2 regions of the Variovorax sp. 10N412 genome follow, and region 2 is predicted to be linked to the other one. Evidence: riboswitches for the same ligand, from Rfam matches in the RefSeq annotation. Region 2 holds a riboswitch; the other holds the start of a gene.
The links. Region 2 has a riboswitch for cobalamin ahead of AC1DJH_RS09270 (TonB-dependent receptor). Riboswitches for the same ligand answer to the same signal wherever they lie in the genome.
Positions count from the first base shown of each region.

Region 1: linked by a shared signal. The riboswitch ahead of AC1DJH_RS00525 (TonB-dependent receptor domain-containing protein) and the one ahead of AC1DJH_RS09270 (TonB-dependent receptor) in region 2 are both predicted to bind cobalamin.

Region 1 covers NZ_JBFTIO010000001.1:106,428-112,304, forward strand. The annotation lists gene AC1DJH_RS00520 (cobyrinate a,c-diamide synthase) at 1-291, opposite strand, end outside; gene AC1DJH_RS00525 (TonB-dependent receptor domain-containing protein) at 303-2,231, opposite strand; cobalamin riboswitch at 2,324-2,584, opposite strand; gene AC1DJH_RS00530 (ClcB-like voltage-gated chloride channel protein) at 2,643-4,361, shown strand; gene AC1DJH_RS00535 (DUF904 domain-containing protein) at 4,465-4,689, shown strand; gene AC1DJH_RS00540 (cell division protein ZapA) at 4,686-5,018, shown strand; gene AC1DJH_RS00545 (sulfite exporter TauE/SafE family protein) at 5,312-5,877, shown strand, end outside.
Region 2 covers NZ_JBFTIO010000002.1:777,641-783,517, reverse strand. The annotation lists partial or broken gene AC1DJH_RS09290 (dicarboxylate/amino acid:cation symporter) at 1-251, shown strand, start outside; gene AC1DJH_RS09285 (cation:proton antiporter domain-containing protein) at 427-2,133, shown strand; gene AC1DJH_RS09280 (hypothetical protein) at 2,160-2,564, opposite strand; gene AC1DJH_RS09275 (hypothetical protein) at 2,727-2,972, shown strand; cobalamin riboswitch at 3,010-3,286, shown strand; gene AC1DJH_RS09270 (TonB-dependent receptor) at 3,416-5,641, shown strand; gene AC1DJH_RS09265 (PepSY domain-containing protein) at 5,662-5,877, shown strand, end outside.

The DNA.
Region 1 (5,877 bases), on a different contig from region 2:
CAGGTCGCACTCGGCCGCCGCGGCGCGCAGGCGCGCGCGGCAGTCGGCCTCGCCGGTCATCCACAAGTCCAGCGAGTGCACCGGCGCACCGGTGGCCAGCGACAGCCAGAGCGGGTCCAGAAAGTCGGGCCCGCACTTGAAGGCGCGCACGCGCCGGCCCTGGCGCGCATGCAGCCGCGCGAGCGCGGCGGCGACGGTGGTCTTGCCCTGCCCGGAGGCAGGCGCGGCCACCAGCACCGCGGCGCAGGTGGCGCGCGGGGCCGGCGCGCCATCCGGGGTGCCGGTGGGCAGGGATGAGGGGTTTACTGAGGCGTCCACTTGAGGCCGACGTACGCGGTGCGGCCTGCATTGGCATACAGCCGCGCGAACTGGTAGTCCTTGTTGCCCACATTGTCGACGCGCGCCACCAGGTTCAGGTCACGCGTGATCCTGGTGCTGGCCGACAGGTTCAGCACGGTGTAGCCGCCGAGCTTGACGGTGTTGGCCGCGTCGTCGTAGCGCTTGCTCGAGGTCTGCACCTCGGCGCCCAGCGTCCAGCCGGCCACGCGCCAGTCGGCGCCCAGCAAGGCGTGGCGCTGCGCACGGCGAGCCAGCAGGTGGTCGGTGGCGAGGTCGCGCGGGTCCTGGTAGTCGAGCGAGGCGCGCAGGGTCACGTCGCCGAAACGCTGGCTGCCCGACAGCGTCACGCCCTGGTAGCGGGCGCGCGCGGTGCTGGCGTAGCAACCGAACGACGAGGCGCAGCCCTTGGCCGTGCCGTCGAACACGATCAGGTTCTGCACGCGGTTGTTGTAGACCACGATGCCCGCCTGGGTGCCGTCTTCGGCGTACTGCAGGCCCAGCTCCACGTTGCGGCTGGACTCGGGCTTGAGCGTGGCCAGGCCGTACTCGCTGAAGCGCTGGTACAGCGTGGGCACGCGGAACGCCGTGCCGGCCGAGGCGGTGAAGCGCAGCGCCGGCGTGATGGCAAAGCCGTAGGCCGCGCTGCCGGTGGTCTTGCCGCCGAACTCGCTGTCCTTGTCGTGGCGCACGTGCAGCTGCAGCGAGTGCGGGCCTTGCACGAAACCGTAGCCCAGCGAAATGGCGTCCTGCGCGCGGTCGCGCGACAGCAGCTTGGACGAGGTGGTGGGCGCGTTTTCGAGCGCGTCTTCGCGGCGTTCGAAGGTGGCGCTCAGCAGGTGCGGGCCGAAGCGGAACTCGTTCTGGAACAGGTAGCCGCGCAGCTTGGTTTCGGTGCGGTAGAACGACGGCTGCGTCTTGTAGACGGTTTGCGAGTCGGTCACCTGCACGCGGGTGCTGTAGACGTCGTTCCACTTGGCCGACCAGGTCAGCCCGGCAGTGCGCAGCGTGTTGTTCGCCTGGTCGTTGGCGAAGGTGATGGGCAGCCGGCTGCGGTACGACACCGTGGCGTCGTAGCCGGCCGTGATGTCGCTGCTGAGCAGCGTGGCGTCCAGGCGCTGGTCGGGCGTGATCTGCAGGCCCAGTTTCAGGTTGCCCGAGGTGCTGCGGTAGCCGTCGCGGTCGGGGCTGGTGAAGCCGTCCTTGCTGGGGGTGCGCTTGTCGACCGGCTGCACGTTGAAGCCCTTGCTTTCCTCGTGCTCCACGCCGAACGCGTAGTCGAGCAGGCCCGACTTGCCGCTCACGCCGCCTTCGATCTTGCGCAGCCCCTTGCTGCCGAAGCCGATGCCCGCGTAGGGCCGCACGCCCTCTTCGCCGCGCCGGGTGAAGAGCTGGATCACGCCGCCCACCGCGTCCGAGCCGTACACCGCGGCGGCCGGGCCGCGCAGCACTTCGATGCGGTCGATCTGCGACAGCGGAATGCCTTCCCAGCCGGCGCCGCCGGTGGATTGCGAGTCGATGCGCACGCCATCGAGGTACACGGCCGTGAAGCGCGTTTCGGCGCCGCGGATGAACAGGCTGGTGGTATTGCCCACGCCGCCGTTGCGCGAGATCTCGATGCCGGGCAGGCGCGCGAGCACGTCGGCCACGCCGGTCGCGCCGCTGCGCTCGATGGCCTGGCGGTCGACGATGGACACGTCGCCCACCAGTTCGGACAGCGCCTGCGGCGTGCGGTTGGCCGTGACCACCGTTTCGCTCAGGGCCGGGGCTTCCTGGGCATGGGCGAGGCCGCCGAAGGCGGACGCCAGCGCCACGCCCAGAGGCAGTTGCAGGCAGGCGAAACGAAGACGGCGCGCAGGCGCGCGGCCACTGGAAAAGCAAACGTGGGAAATCATTGAATGGACCGAACGAACGTCTATACCCCTCGCCGGCCTCCCCGCCGGCGCCATGGGCGCCATGGCTGCCCCTGCGTGGATCGTTCACGCATGCGGCAGCCGCCTTGTTGGCCGGTATCCGGGCTGGCAGAACAACCCCCACCGCCTTCCCAGGCACCTGTTTCAGGGCGCCCAGTGGCTTGGATGGAAAGGGGTTGGCGCCTTGCGGCGCCGTCTGCTTGACCGTTGCGGGGGCAGCGCAGGCGGCTTCGGCCTTGGACCGACCTGCGCGAGGTCGGGGGGCTTCCACTCCTGCTTCCCGTTGAACCGCGGCATGTGAACCAGGCCGCAGGCACCAACGGGCGGCATTTTAGGCCCTGCGGGCTCTTCCTTAAGTCGAAAGTTGCGCCCACCGCTAACATCGGTCGCCATATGCGGCCCGCCTCGGTATTCCTGAATCTTCGTTCGGCGCTGCAGCGTCTGCTGGGTGTTTCCGGCTGGCAATCGATGCTGCTGTGGGCCATCGTGGCCGGGCTGCTCGGCACGCTGGCGACCGAACTCTTCCGCGCGGCGCTCTACCACTTCGAGCACCTGGTGCTCGGCCCCGGCAACGGGCTGGTGGCCATGGCGAAAGGCCTGCCGTGGTGGGCGCGCGTCGCCTGCCCCACGCTCGGCGGGCTGGTGGCGGGGTTGCTGCTGGTGTGGGCCGGACGCATCGCTTCGCGCAGCGCCACCTCCGACTACATGGAAGCCATCGTGCTGGGCGACGGGCGCATTCCGGTGGCGCAGACGCTCGTGCGCAGCGCGTCGTCGCTGGTGAGCATCGGCAGCGGCGGCTCCATCGGGCGCGAAGGCTCGATGGTGCAGCTCGCGGCGCTGGCGGCGTCGCTGCAGGGCCGGGTGTTCCGCTTTCCGGTCGAGCGGCTGCGGCTGCTGGTGGCCTGCGGGGCGGCGGCAGGCCTGACCGCCGCCTACAACGCGCCCATCGCGGGCGCCTTCTTCGTCGCCGAGATCGTGCTGGGCTCCATCGCGATGGAAAGCGTGGGGCCGATCATCATCGCCTCGGTGGTCGCCAACGTCGCCATGCGGGCGCTGCCCGGCTACCAGCCGCCTTACCGGATGCCGGCGTTCCCGGAGATCCACGGCACCGAGGTCGTGCTGTTCTGCGTTCTCGGCGTGCTGCTGGGCTTCGCGGCCATCGGCTTCCTGCGCGCGCTGCAGGGCAGCCGGGCGCTGTTCTCGCGGCTGCCGCTGGCGCTGCCCTGGCGGCTGGCGCTGGGCGGCCTGCTGATGGGCGCGATCTCGGTGCCGGTACCCGAGGTGTGGGGCAACGGCTACAGCGTGGTCAACGCGGTGCTGCACACGCCGTGGCCGTGGACTTTCATCGCCCTGGTGCTGCTCGCCAAGGCAGCCGCCACGCTGGCCACCGCCGGCTCGGGCGCGGTGGGCGGCGTGTTCACGCCGGCGCTGTTCTTCGGCTGCATGGTCGGTGCGCTGTTCGGCCAGGGGGTGCAGGCGCTGTGGCCGGCGGCCACGTCGGCGCCCTTCGCCTATGCCATCGTCGGCATGGGTGCGTTCCTGGCGGGCGCCACGCAGGCGCCGCTGATGGCGATCCTGATGATCTTCGAGATGACGCTGAGCTACCAGGTCATGCTGCCGCTCATGGCCGCCAGCGTCATCGCGTATTTCGTGGCGCGCTCGGCCAATGCGGGCTCCATGTACGAGATCACGCTGCGGCGCAACGAACAGCGCGACACGCAGCTGCGCCTGCGCGGGCTGCACATGCGCGACCTGGTGCAGCCGGCCGAAACGGTGGTGGGCCCCGGCGCCGACCGCGAGGCGATGAGCAGGATCTTCCTGCAGCACCCGGTGAAGTACCTGTACGTGGTCGATGGGGACAACCGCTACCTCGGCGTGGTGCCGCTCGCGGCGCTGGGCACTGCGCCCACCGAGACGACCGCGGGCGCCCTGCTGTCGCAAGCCATCCGGCCGATCACCGCCGACACCGGGCTGGGCGAGGCGCTGCAGCGCTTTCTCGACCACCTGGGCGAACGGCTGCCGGTGATCGAAAGCACCGCCAACCCGGTGCTGCTGGGCGTGGCCGCCAAGAGCGCGTTGCTGGCCACCTACGTGCGCCTGAGCGAGCCATGAAAGGTTTGATCGGCGGGCTGCGAAGCCGCAGAATCGCGACCACGCCGGGCACCGCGCCCAGCCTCGGCAGGACCGCTTTCCCGGGAAACTACAATCGCCAACCATGCCCGCTTCCAGCCCCATCGACCAGATCGCCGAGCGCGTCGAACGCCTGCTTGTGCGTCACGAAGAGGTGCAGCGCACCAATGCGCTGTTGCAGGAACAGGTCGATGCGCTCACGCGCGAACGCGATGCCCTGAAGTCTCGGCTGGCCGCGGCCCGCACACGACTGGACGCCCTGCTCGAGCGGTTGCCGGCTGAACCACCTTCCCAAGACTCCCCCGCATGAAGCAGATTGAAGTACAGATCATGGGCCAGAGCTATTTGCTCGGCTGTCCCGATGGCGGCGAAGCGCAGTTGCGCGAAGCCGTCGAACGCGTGGACGCGGCCATGTGCAAGATCCGCGATGCAGGAAAAGTCAAGGCCCGCGACCGCATCGCCGTGCTGGCCTCGCTGAACCTGGCGTTCGACCTGGCCGCGCAGCAGCAGCCCGCCGCGCCCGCTCCCGCCGCCGCAAGGTCCGACGACGCGTCGGCCAGCGGCGAGGCCGACCCCAAGTCCGCGCAGCTCATTCAAAGACTCGATCAAGCCCTGGCCGGCGATGGACATTTGCTCTGAATGAGCGCCGCGGACGCAGACGGGGCGTAAAATCCGCCTTGTCTGCAGACGTGTCGGGCTTAATATTTCCTTGTTCCAATGCTCTCCGGAGCCGGGCTTGGTACATCGCTTGACGGGTGTGATCATCTCGCGTCAGATGAACCCGAAGTCTTGCTGCCCTCGCCCACCTGAACCCTGGTTCAGGATGCGGGTCCGGCACACCATCTGCAGACACCTTTTCCCGCCGCGGCCCCCTGCACCAGTTGCACGGGGCCGCTGCTTTTTGCCGCAGCATCTTCCTTCCTGACTTCCCCGTGAACCTCGCCGCCCTGCTCGACCCCCTGCTCATCGCCGAACTCGCCGCGCTCGGCCTGGGCACCGGTTTCCTCGCGGGCCTGCTGGGCATCGGCGGCGGCATGCTGATGGTGCCGTTCATCACGATCATCATGGGCCAGCGCGGCGTGCCGGCCGACCTGGCGGTGAAGATGGCCATCGCCACCTCGATGGCCACGATCATCTTCACCTCGGTGTCGAGCGTGCGCGCGCACCACAAGCGCGGCGCGGTGCGCTGGGACATCGTGAAGCGGCTGTCGCCCGGCATCGTCATCGGCAGCCTCGTGGGCAGCCTGGGCGTGTTCGCGCTGCTCAAGGGCACGGCGCTTGCCATCTTCTTCGCGCTGTTCGTGGGCTTCTCGGCCACGCAGATGTTCCTCGACAAGAAGCCCAAGCCGACGCGGCAGATGCCGGGCACCGGCGGCCAGTTGGCGGCCGGCGGCGCCATCGGCTTCATCTCGGGCCTGGTGGGCGCGGGCGGCGGCTTCATCAGCGTGCCGTTCATGACCTGGTGCAACGTGGCCATCCACAACGCGGTGGCGACCAG
Region 2 (5,877 bases):
CCACGCTGTCGGCGGTGGGGCACGTGCCGGTGGCCGGGTTGGCGCTCATCCTGGGCATCGACCGCTTCATGTCGGAGGCGCGCGCGCTGACCAACCTGATCGGCAACGGCGTGGCGACCATCGTGGTGGCCAAGTGGACCAACGAGCTCGACGAAAAGCGGCTGCAGGCCGCGCTCAACAACGAGACCTGGGTCGAGGCGCAGGACCCCGAGGCGCTCGATGCGGCCCGGACCAGCAAGATGTCCGTCTGAGGCCGGAGGTCGCCGCGGATGCGGGGGCGGGGAGCACCCGGCGGCCTGTGCGCCCGGCCCGAACAGCAAGGCCTCAAATAACGCCGCTTGGCACGGCGTAGCACAACGACCGGCACAGTCGGCAGGATGGCCGGCTGACACGAAGGGGTAGACATCGTTCCTGCAAAATGCAGCGATGCCCCACAGCGTTTCCCTCATCAACACGATCGCCGCCGGGCTCGGGCTGGCGCTCGTGTTCGGGTTCCTGGCGGCCCGGCTGCGGCTGCCCGCGCTCGTCGGCTACCTGCTCGCCGGCGTGATCATCGGCCCCTTCACACCCGGCTTCGTTGCCGACGCGAGCATTGCGGCGCAGCTGGCCGAAATCGGCGTCATGCTGCTCATGTTCGGCGTGGGCCTGCATTTTTCCCTGGACGACCTGCTCGCCGTGCGCAAGATCGCGCTGCCCGGCGCGCTCGCGCAGATCGCCGTCGCCACCCTGCTCGGCGGAGGGCTCGCCCTGTGGTGGGGCTGGAGCTGGGGCCAGGCGCTGGTGTTCGGGCTCGCGCTGTCGGTGGCCAGCACCGTGGTGCTGCTGCGTGCCCTGGAAAGCCTGGGCATTCTCGATTCATTCACCGGGCGCATCGCCATCGGCTGGCTCGTGGTCGAAGACCTGGCCATGGTGCTGGTGCTGGTGCTCATGCCGCCGCTGGCCGGCACCCTGGGCGGGCAGAGCGCCCAGTCCGGCCCGGCCGATCCGCTGTGGCAAACCCTGGGCCTCACCCTGCTGCAGGTCGGTGGCTTCGTGGCGCTGATGCTCGTCGTCGGGCGGCGCGTGTTCCCCTGGATTCTTTGGCAGGTCACGCGCACCGGCTCGCGCGAGCTGTTCACGCTGTGCGTGGTGGCCGCGGCCGTGAGCATTGCCTTTGCCTCGGCGGCGCTGTTCGGCGTGTCGTTCGCGCTGGGCGCCTTCTTCGCCGGCATGGTCATGCGCGAGTCCGAATTCAGCCACCGCGCCGCGCAGGAGTCGCTGCCGCTGCGCGACGCTTTCGCCGTGCTGTTCTTCGTGTCGGTCGGCATGCTGTTCGACCCCTCGGTGCTGATCGAGCGGCCCCTGCAGGTGCTGGCGGTGGTGCTGGTCATCGTGCTGGGCAAGTCGCTTGCGGCCTGCGCGCTGGTGCTGGTGTTTCGCTACCCGCTGGGCACGGCGCTCACCGTCAGTGCCAGCCTGGCGCAGATCGGCGAGTTCTCGTTCATCCTGGCCGGGCTGGGCGTGTCGCTCGGGCTGCTTCCGGTGGAAGGGCAGAGCCTGGTGCTGGCGGGCGCGCTCATTTCCATTGCCACCAATCCGCTGTGGTTCAGCCTGATCGTGCCCATGCAGAAGTGGCTGCACGCCCATTCGTCGTTCGCCCGGGGGCTGGAGTCGCGCGACGACCCGCTGGCCGAGCTGCCCCTCACCACCGAGGCCAGGTACCTGTCGCGGCAGGTGGTGCTGGTGGGCTACGGCCGGGTCGGCCGGCGCATTGCGCAGGAACTCGACGCGCACGACATTCCCTACGTGGTGGCCGAGCAGAACCGCGAGCTGGTCGAAAAACTGCGCGAGGCCGGCACCCCGGCCGTGTGGGGCGATGCGGCCGATCCGGCGGTGCTGATCCAGGCGCACATTGCGCGCGCCCGGGTACTGGTGGTGGCCACGCCCGACGCCATCAACGTGCGCCAGATGATGGAAACCGCGCGCACGCTCAACCCCACGATCCAGACCGTGATCCGCAGTCACAACGAGCAGGAGGCACGCCTGCTCACGCAGGAAACCTCGGCCACCGTGTTCCTCGGCGAACACGAACTGGCACAGGCCATGGCCCGTGACGTGGTCCAGCGCGCCGTGTCGATGGCCGTGCCGGGCTGAGGCTCACGCCCACCCGCGCGCCGGGTTCAGAGGTCTTCGATGACCAGGGTGCGGTAGCGCTGCGCCATGGCATAGGGCACGGTGCGCACCGCCTCCATCAGCTTGTCGGCGGTTTCGCGGTCGTCGGTCTTGACCAGCAGCGCGGCATGGCCTTCCTGCGCAAGCTTGGTATACGCGCGCACCGTGGCGCCTTCGGTGCCGGCGGAGGGCAACGGGTCATCGGCGAGCTCCACGGTCGGCGTGATCTGCGACAGCACGGCCTGCGGCGGCAGCAGAAAGATGTCGTCGCCGCTCATGCCGTTGTCGATCAGTTGCTGGCCGACGCGGCTGGCGTCTTCCAGCTTGGCGAACATCACCATCGAGTAGCCCGTGGGATAGAACGCGCCGCCGATGGTCGCCCGCATGCTCGGGTCAAGGCTGAAGGGTTTCATGTCGCCTCCTGGGAAGGTTTTGCAAAGAACAAGGACCCGCTGACGGGTTGCATGTAAAACAGTAGGCCGACCCACCGGTGTGCTCTGTAGGAGAAGCCCGGGAGCTGTCAACGGCTCGCGTCCTCCAGGCATTCAACACTCAGCCCCTTTTCATACCGCCCAATGCCCTCGCCCAGGAACATCGCGCTCACCATCCACGAGCTGGAGGTCGGCGAGTTCTATTGGCTGCTGATGGAAGCTGCGGACGACCCCGCCGAGGTGACCGGCGCGCCGGGCGAGCGCACCCATGTGTATCTGCCCCTCGAAGCGGCGCTCCGGCCATATTCGAGCTACTCGAACGCGCTGGCGGCCGGCGTGGCCATGATGCGGCGGCTGTTCGGGCCCGACGGCACGCCCGGCTCCCTATAATCCCGCCGGTTCGGTGCGTTAACTTTTTATAACTGCACCCAACCACGGTTCGAAGGTGCCCCGGGTCCATGTCGCATGGCCCTGGGGTTAAACGGGAAGCAGGTGCGCCGCGTCGTTGAAGACGCGTCAAAGCCTGCGCTGCCCCCGCAACGGTCAGCGGATCTGGAAATCCTCACGCGCGAGCCTCTTTCTTGAAGGCTCGGCAGTCACTGCGCTTCGGCGTGGGAAGGCGAGGGTTTCGGTCGTCGTGTGCTCCATTCGGCACACAGCGGCGCTCCGCGAGCCCGGATACCGGCCTTCGCAACCGCCTTCGGACGCAGCGGGAGTGCGTGTCCGGGCCTGCCGCTTCGCGCTTGCGCTCACCGTGGCAGCCCTTTCGCCTCTCCCGTCGCGTCCTTCATCGGTCGTGAGCCTGCGGGGACGCAGGCCGGAGGAGAAGCTAAATGAGTCGAGCAACACGGGCGCGAAGTCGCCCGGGCATGGGTACGCGCGTGCCGTTTCGTCGGGCGCGGCTGTCGGGTCTTTCAGGCCTGTCAGGCCTGTCAGGCCTGTCACTGGGGTTGGGTCTGGCCTTCGGGCCTTGCGTTTCCCTTGCGCAGCCGGCTGAATCGGCCGACGCCAGCCAGAGCCAATCCCTGAACCCGGTACGGATCGAGGCCGACCGGCAATCCCCGCTGGCCATCGACGAGCCCACGTCCACCGGCAGCCGGCTCGGGCTCACGCCGCTGGAAACGCCGGCCAGCATCGAGGTGCTGACGGGCGACACCATCCGCGCGCGCGGCGACGTGTCGGTCGTCGACGCGGCCACCCGTGCCACCGGCATCACCGGCTCGCCCGGACCCGGCAACGGCGGCACCGCGATGGCGGCGCGCGGCTTCACGGGCCACGGCTCGGTGATGCAGCTGTTCGACGGCACGCGCCTGTATGCGGGCGCCGGCACCGTCACCTTTCCGTTCGACACCTGGTCGGTCGACCGCATCGAAGTGCTGCGCGGCGCGGCCTCGGTGATGTACGGCGAAGGCGCCATCGGCGGCGCCATCAACGTGGTGCCCAAGAAGCCCACGCGCGGCCCCATCCGGAACGAGGCGCTGCTCACGCTGGGCTCCGACGCCACCCGCCAGGCGGCCTTCGGCAGCGGGGGGGCCATCAACGACAAGCTGTCGTACCGCTTCGACATCAGCCACCGCACCACCGACGGCTTCATGCAGCGCGGCGAGGCCGAGAGCCTGGCCGTGGGCGCGGCCGTGCGCCTGGACGTGTCGCCGCAGCTGCAGTTCACGCTCTCGCACGACGAAGGCCGCCAGACCCCGCAGCGCTACTACGGCGTGCCGTTGATCGACGGCCGCCTGAACAGCCAGACCCTGCGCCAGAACTACAACCTGGACGACGCCGAAATCAAGTACCGCGACAAGTGGACCCGGCTCGACGCGCAGTGGACGCCGAACGGCGCCGTCACCGTGCGCAACCAGCTCTACCGCCTGGAGAGCAAGCGCCACTGGCGCAACAGCGAGACCTACACCTTCAACGCCACCACGCGCCGCGTGACGCGCGGCGACTACCTGGAGATCGGCCACGACCAGGAGCAGATCGGCAACCGCACCGACGCGACCTTCAAGCACAGCGTGTTCGGGCTGGCCAACCAGGTGCTGGCGGGCTTCGACGTGAACCGCATCGACTTCCAGCACAGCAACGACTCGCCTTACGGCGGGCGCTCGGTGATCGACCCGTTCGTGTTCAACCCCGGCTACTACGCCTCGCCCGTGGCCTACACGCCGCGCTACAAGACCAAGACCGACACCTACGCCTTCTTCACCGAAGACAAGCTGGCCTTCAACGAGCAATGGTCGGTGGTGGGCAGCCTGCGCTGGGACCACGCCAAGGTGGCGCGCACCGACCTGCAGAACGCCGCCAACAACCTGGGCAAGACCTTCGAGTACGCCACCGGCCGCCTCGGCGTGGTGTACGCGCCCGATGCGTCGCAGTCGTACTACGCGCAGTTGGCGCGCGCGGCCGACCCGCTCACTTCGCTGATCAGCACCTCGGCCGCGCAGGTGCCCTTCGAGTTGAGCACCGGCAGGCAGGTGGAGGTCGGCTACAAGCGCCAGCTGGCCGACAGCCGCGGCGCCTGGACCGTGGCGGCCTACCGCATCGAGAAGAACAAGCTGCTCTCGCGCGACGCCAACGACCCGAACAAGACGCAGCAGGTCGGCCAGCAGTCGTCCGAGGGCCTGGAGGCCACGCTCGACCTGGCGCTCACCTCCACGCTGCGGCTCGAAGCCAACATGGCCAAGCTGCGCGCGCGTTATGAGGACTTCAACGAGGTCGTGAACGGCCGCCTGGTCTCGCGCGCGGGCAACACGCCCAACGGCGTGCCCGAAGAGGCGGCCAACCTGTGGCTCGGCTGGCGCTTCCTGCCGCAGTGGGAGGCCGCCTTCGGTGTGCGCTACGTCGGCCCGCGCCAGGTCGATGCGGCCAACACGCGCAGGATCGGTTCGTACACCGTGGCCGACGCCTCGGTGAGCTGGCAGGCGAACCCGTCGCTCAAGCTGGCGCTGCGGGCCTACAACCTCGCCGACCGCAAGTACCCGGTGTCGTTCTCGAACGGCGGCAACCAGTGGCTGCTGGGCCGGCCGCGCTCGTTCGAGCTGTCGGCGCTGGTCGACTTCTGAACCCCGGCATGAATTCCGGCATGACCTCCGCATGGCGCCGCGCCTGGCCGCGCGTGCGGCACTGGCTCTACTGGACGCACCGGTGGCTGGGCATCGGCGGCTGCCTGCTGTTCGTCATGTGGTTCGCCTCGGGCGTGGTGATGATGTACGTGGGGTACCCCAACCTCACGGACCAGGAACGGCTGGCAGGGCTCGCACCGTTGCGCTTCGGGCAGGCGCAGGTATCGCCCGCAGCA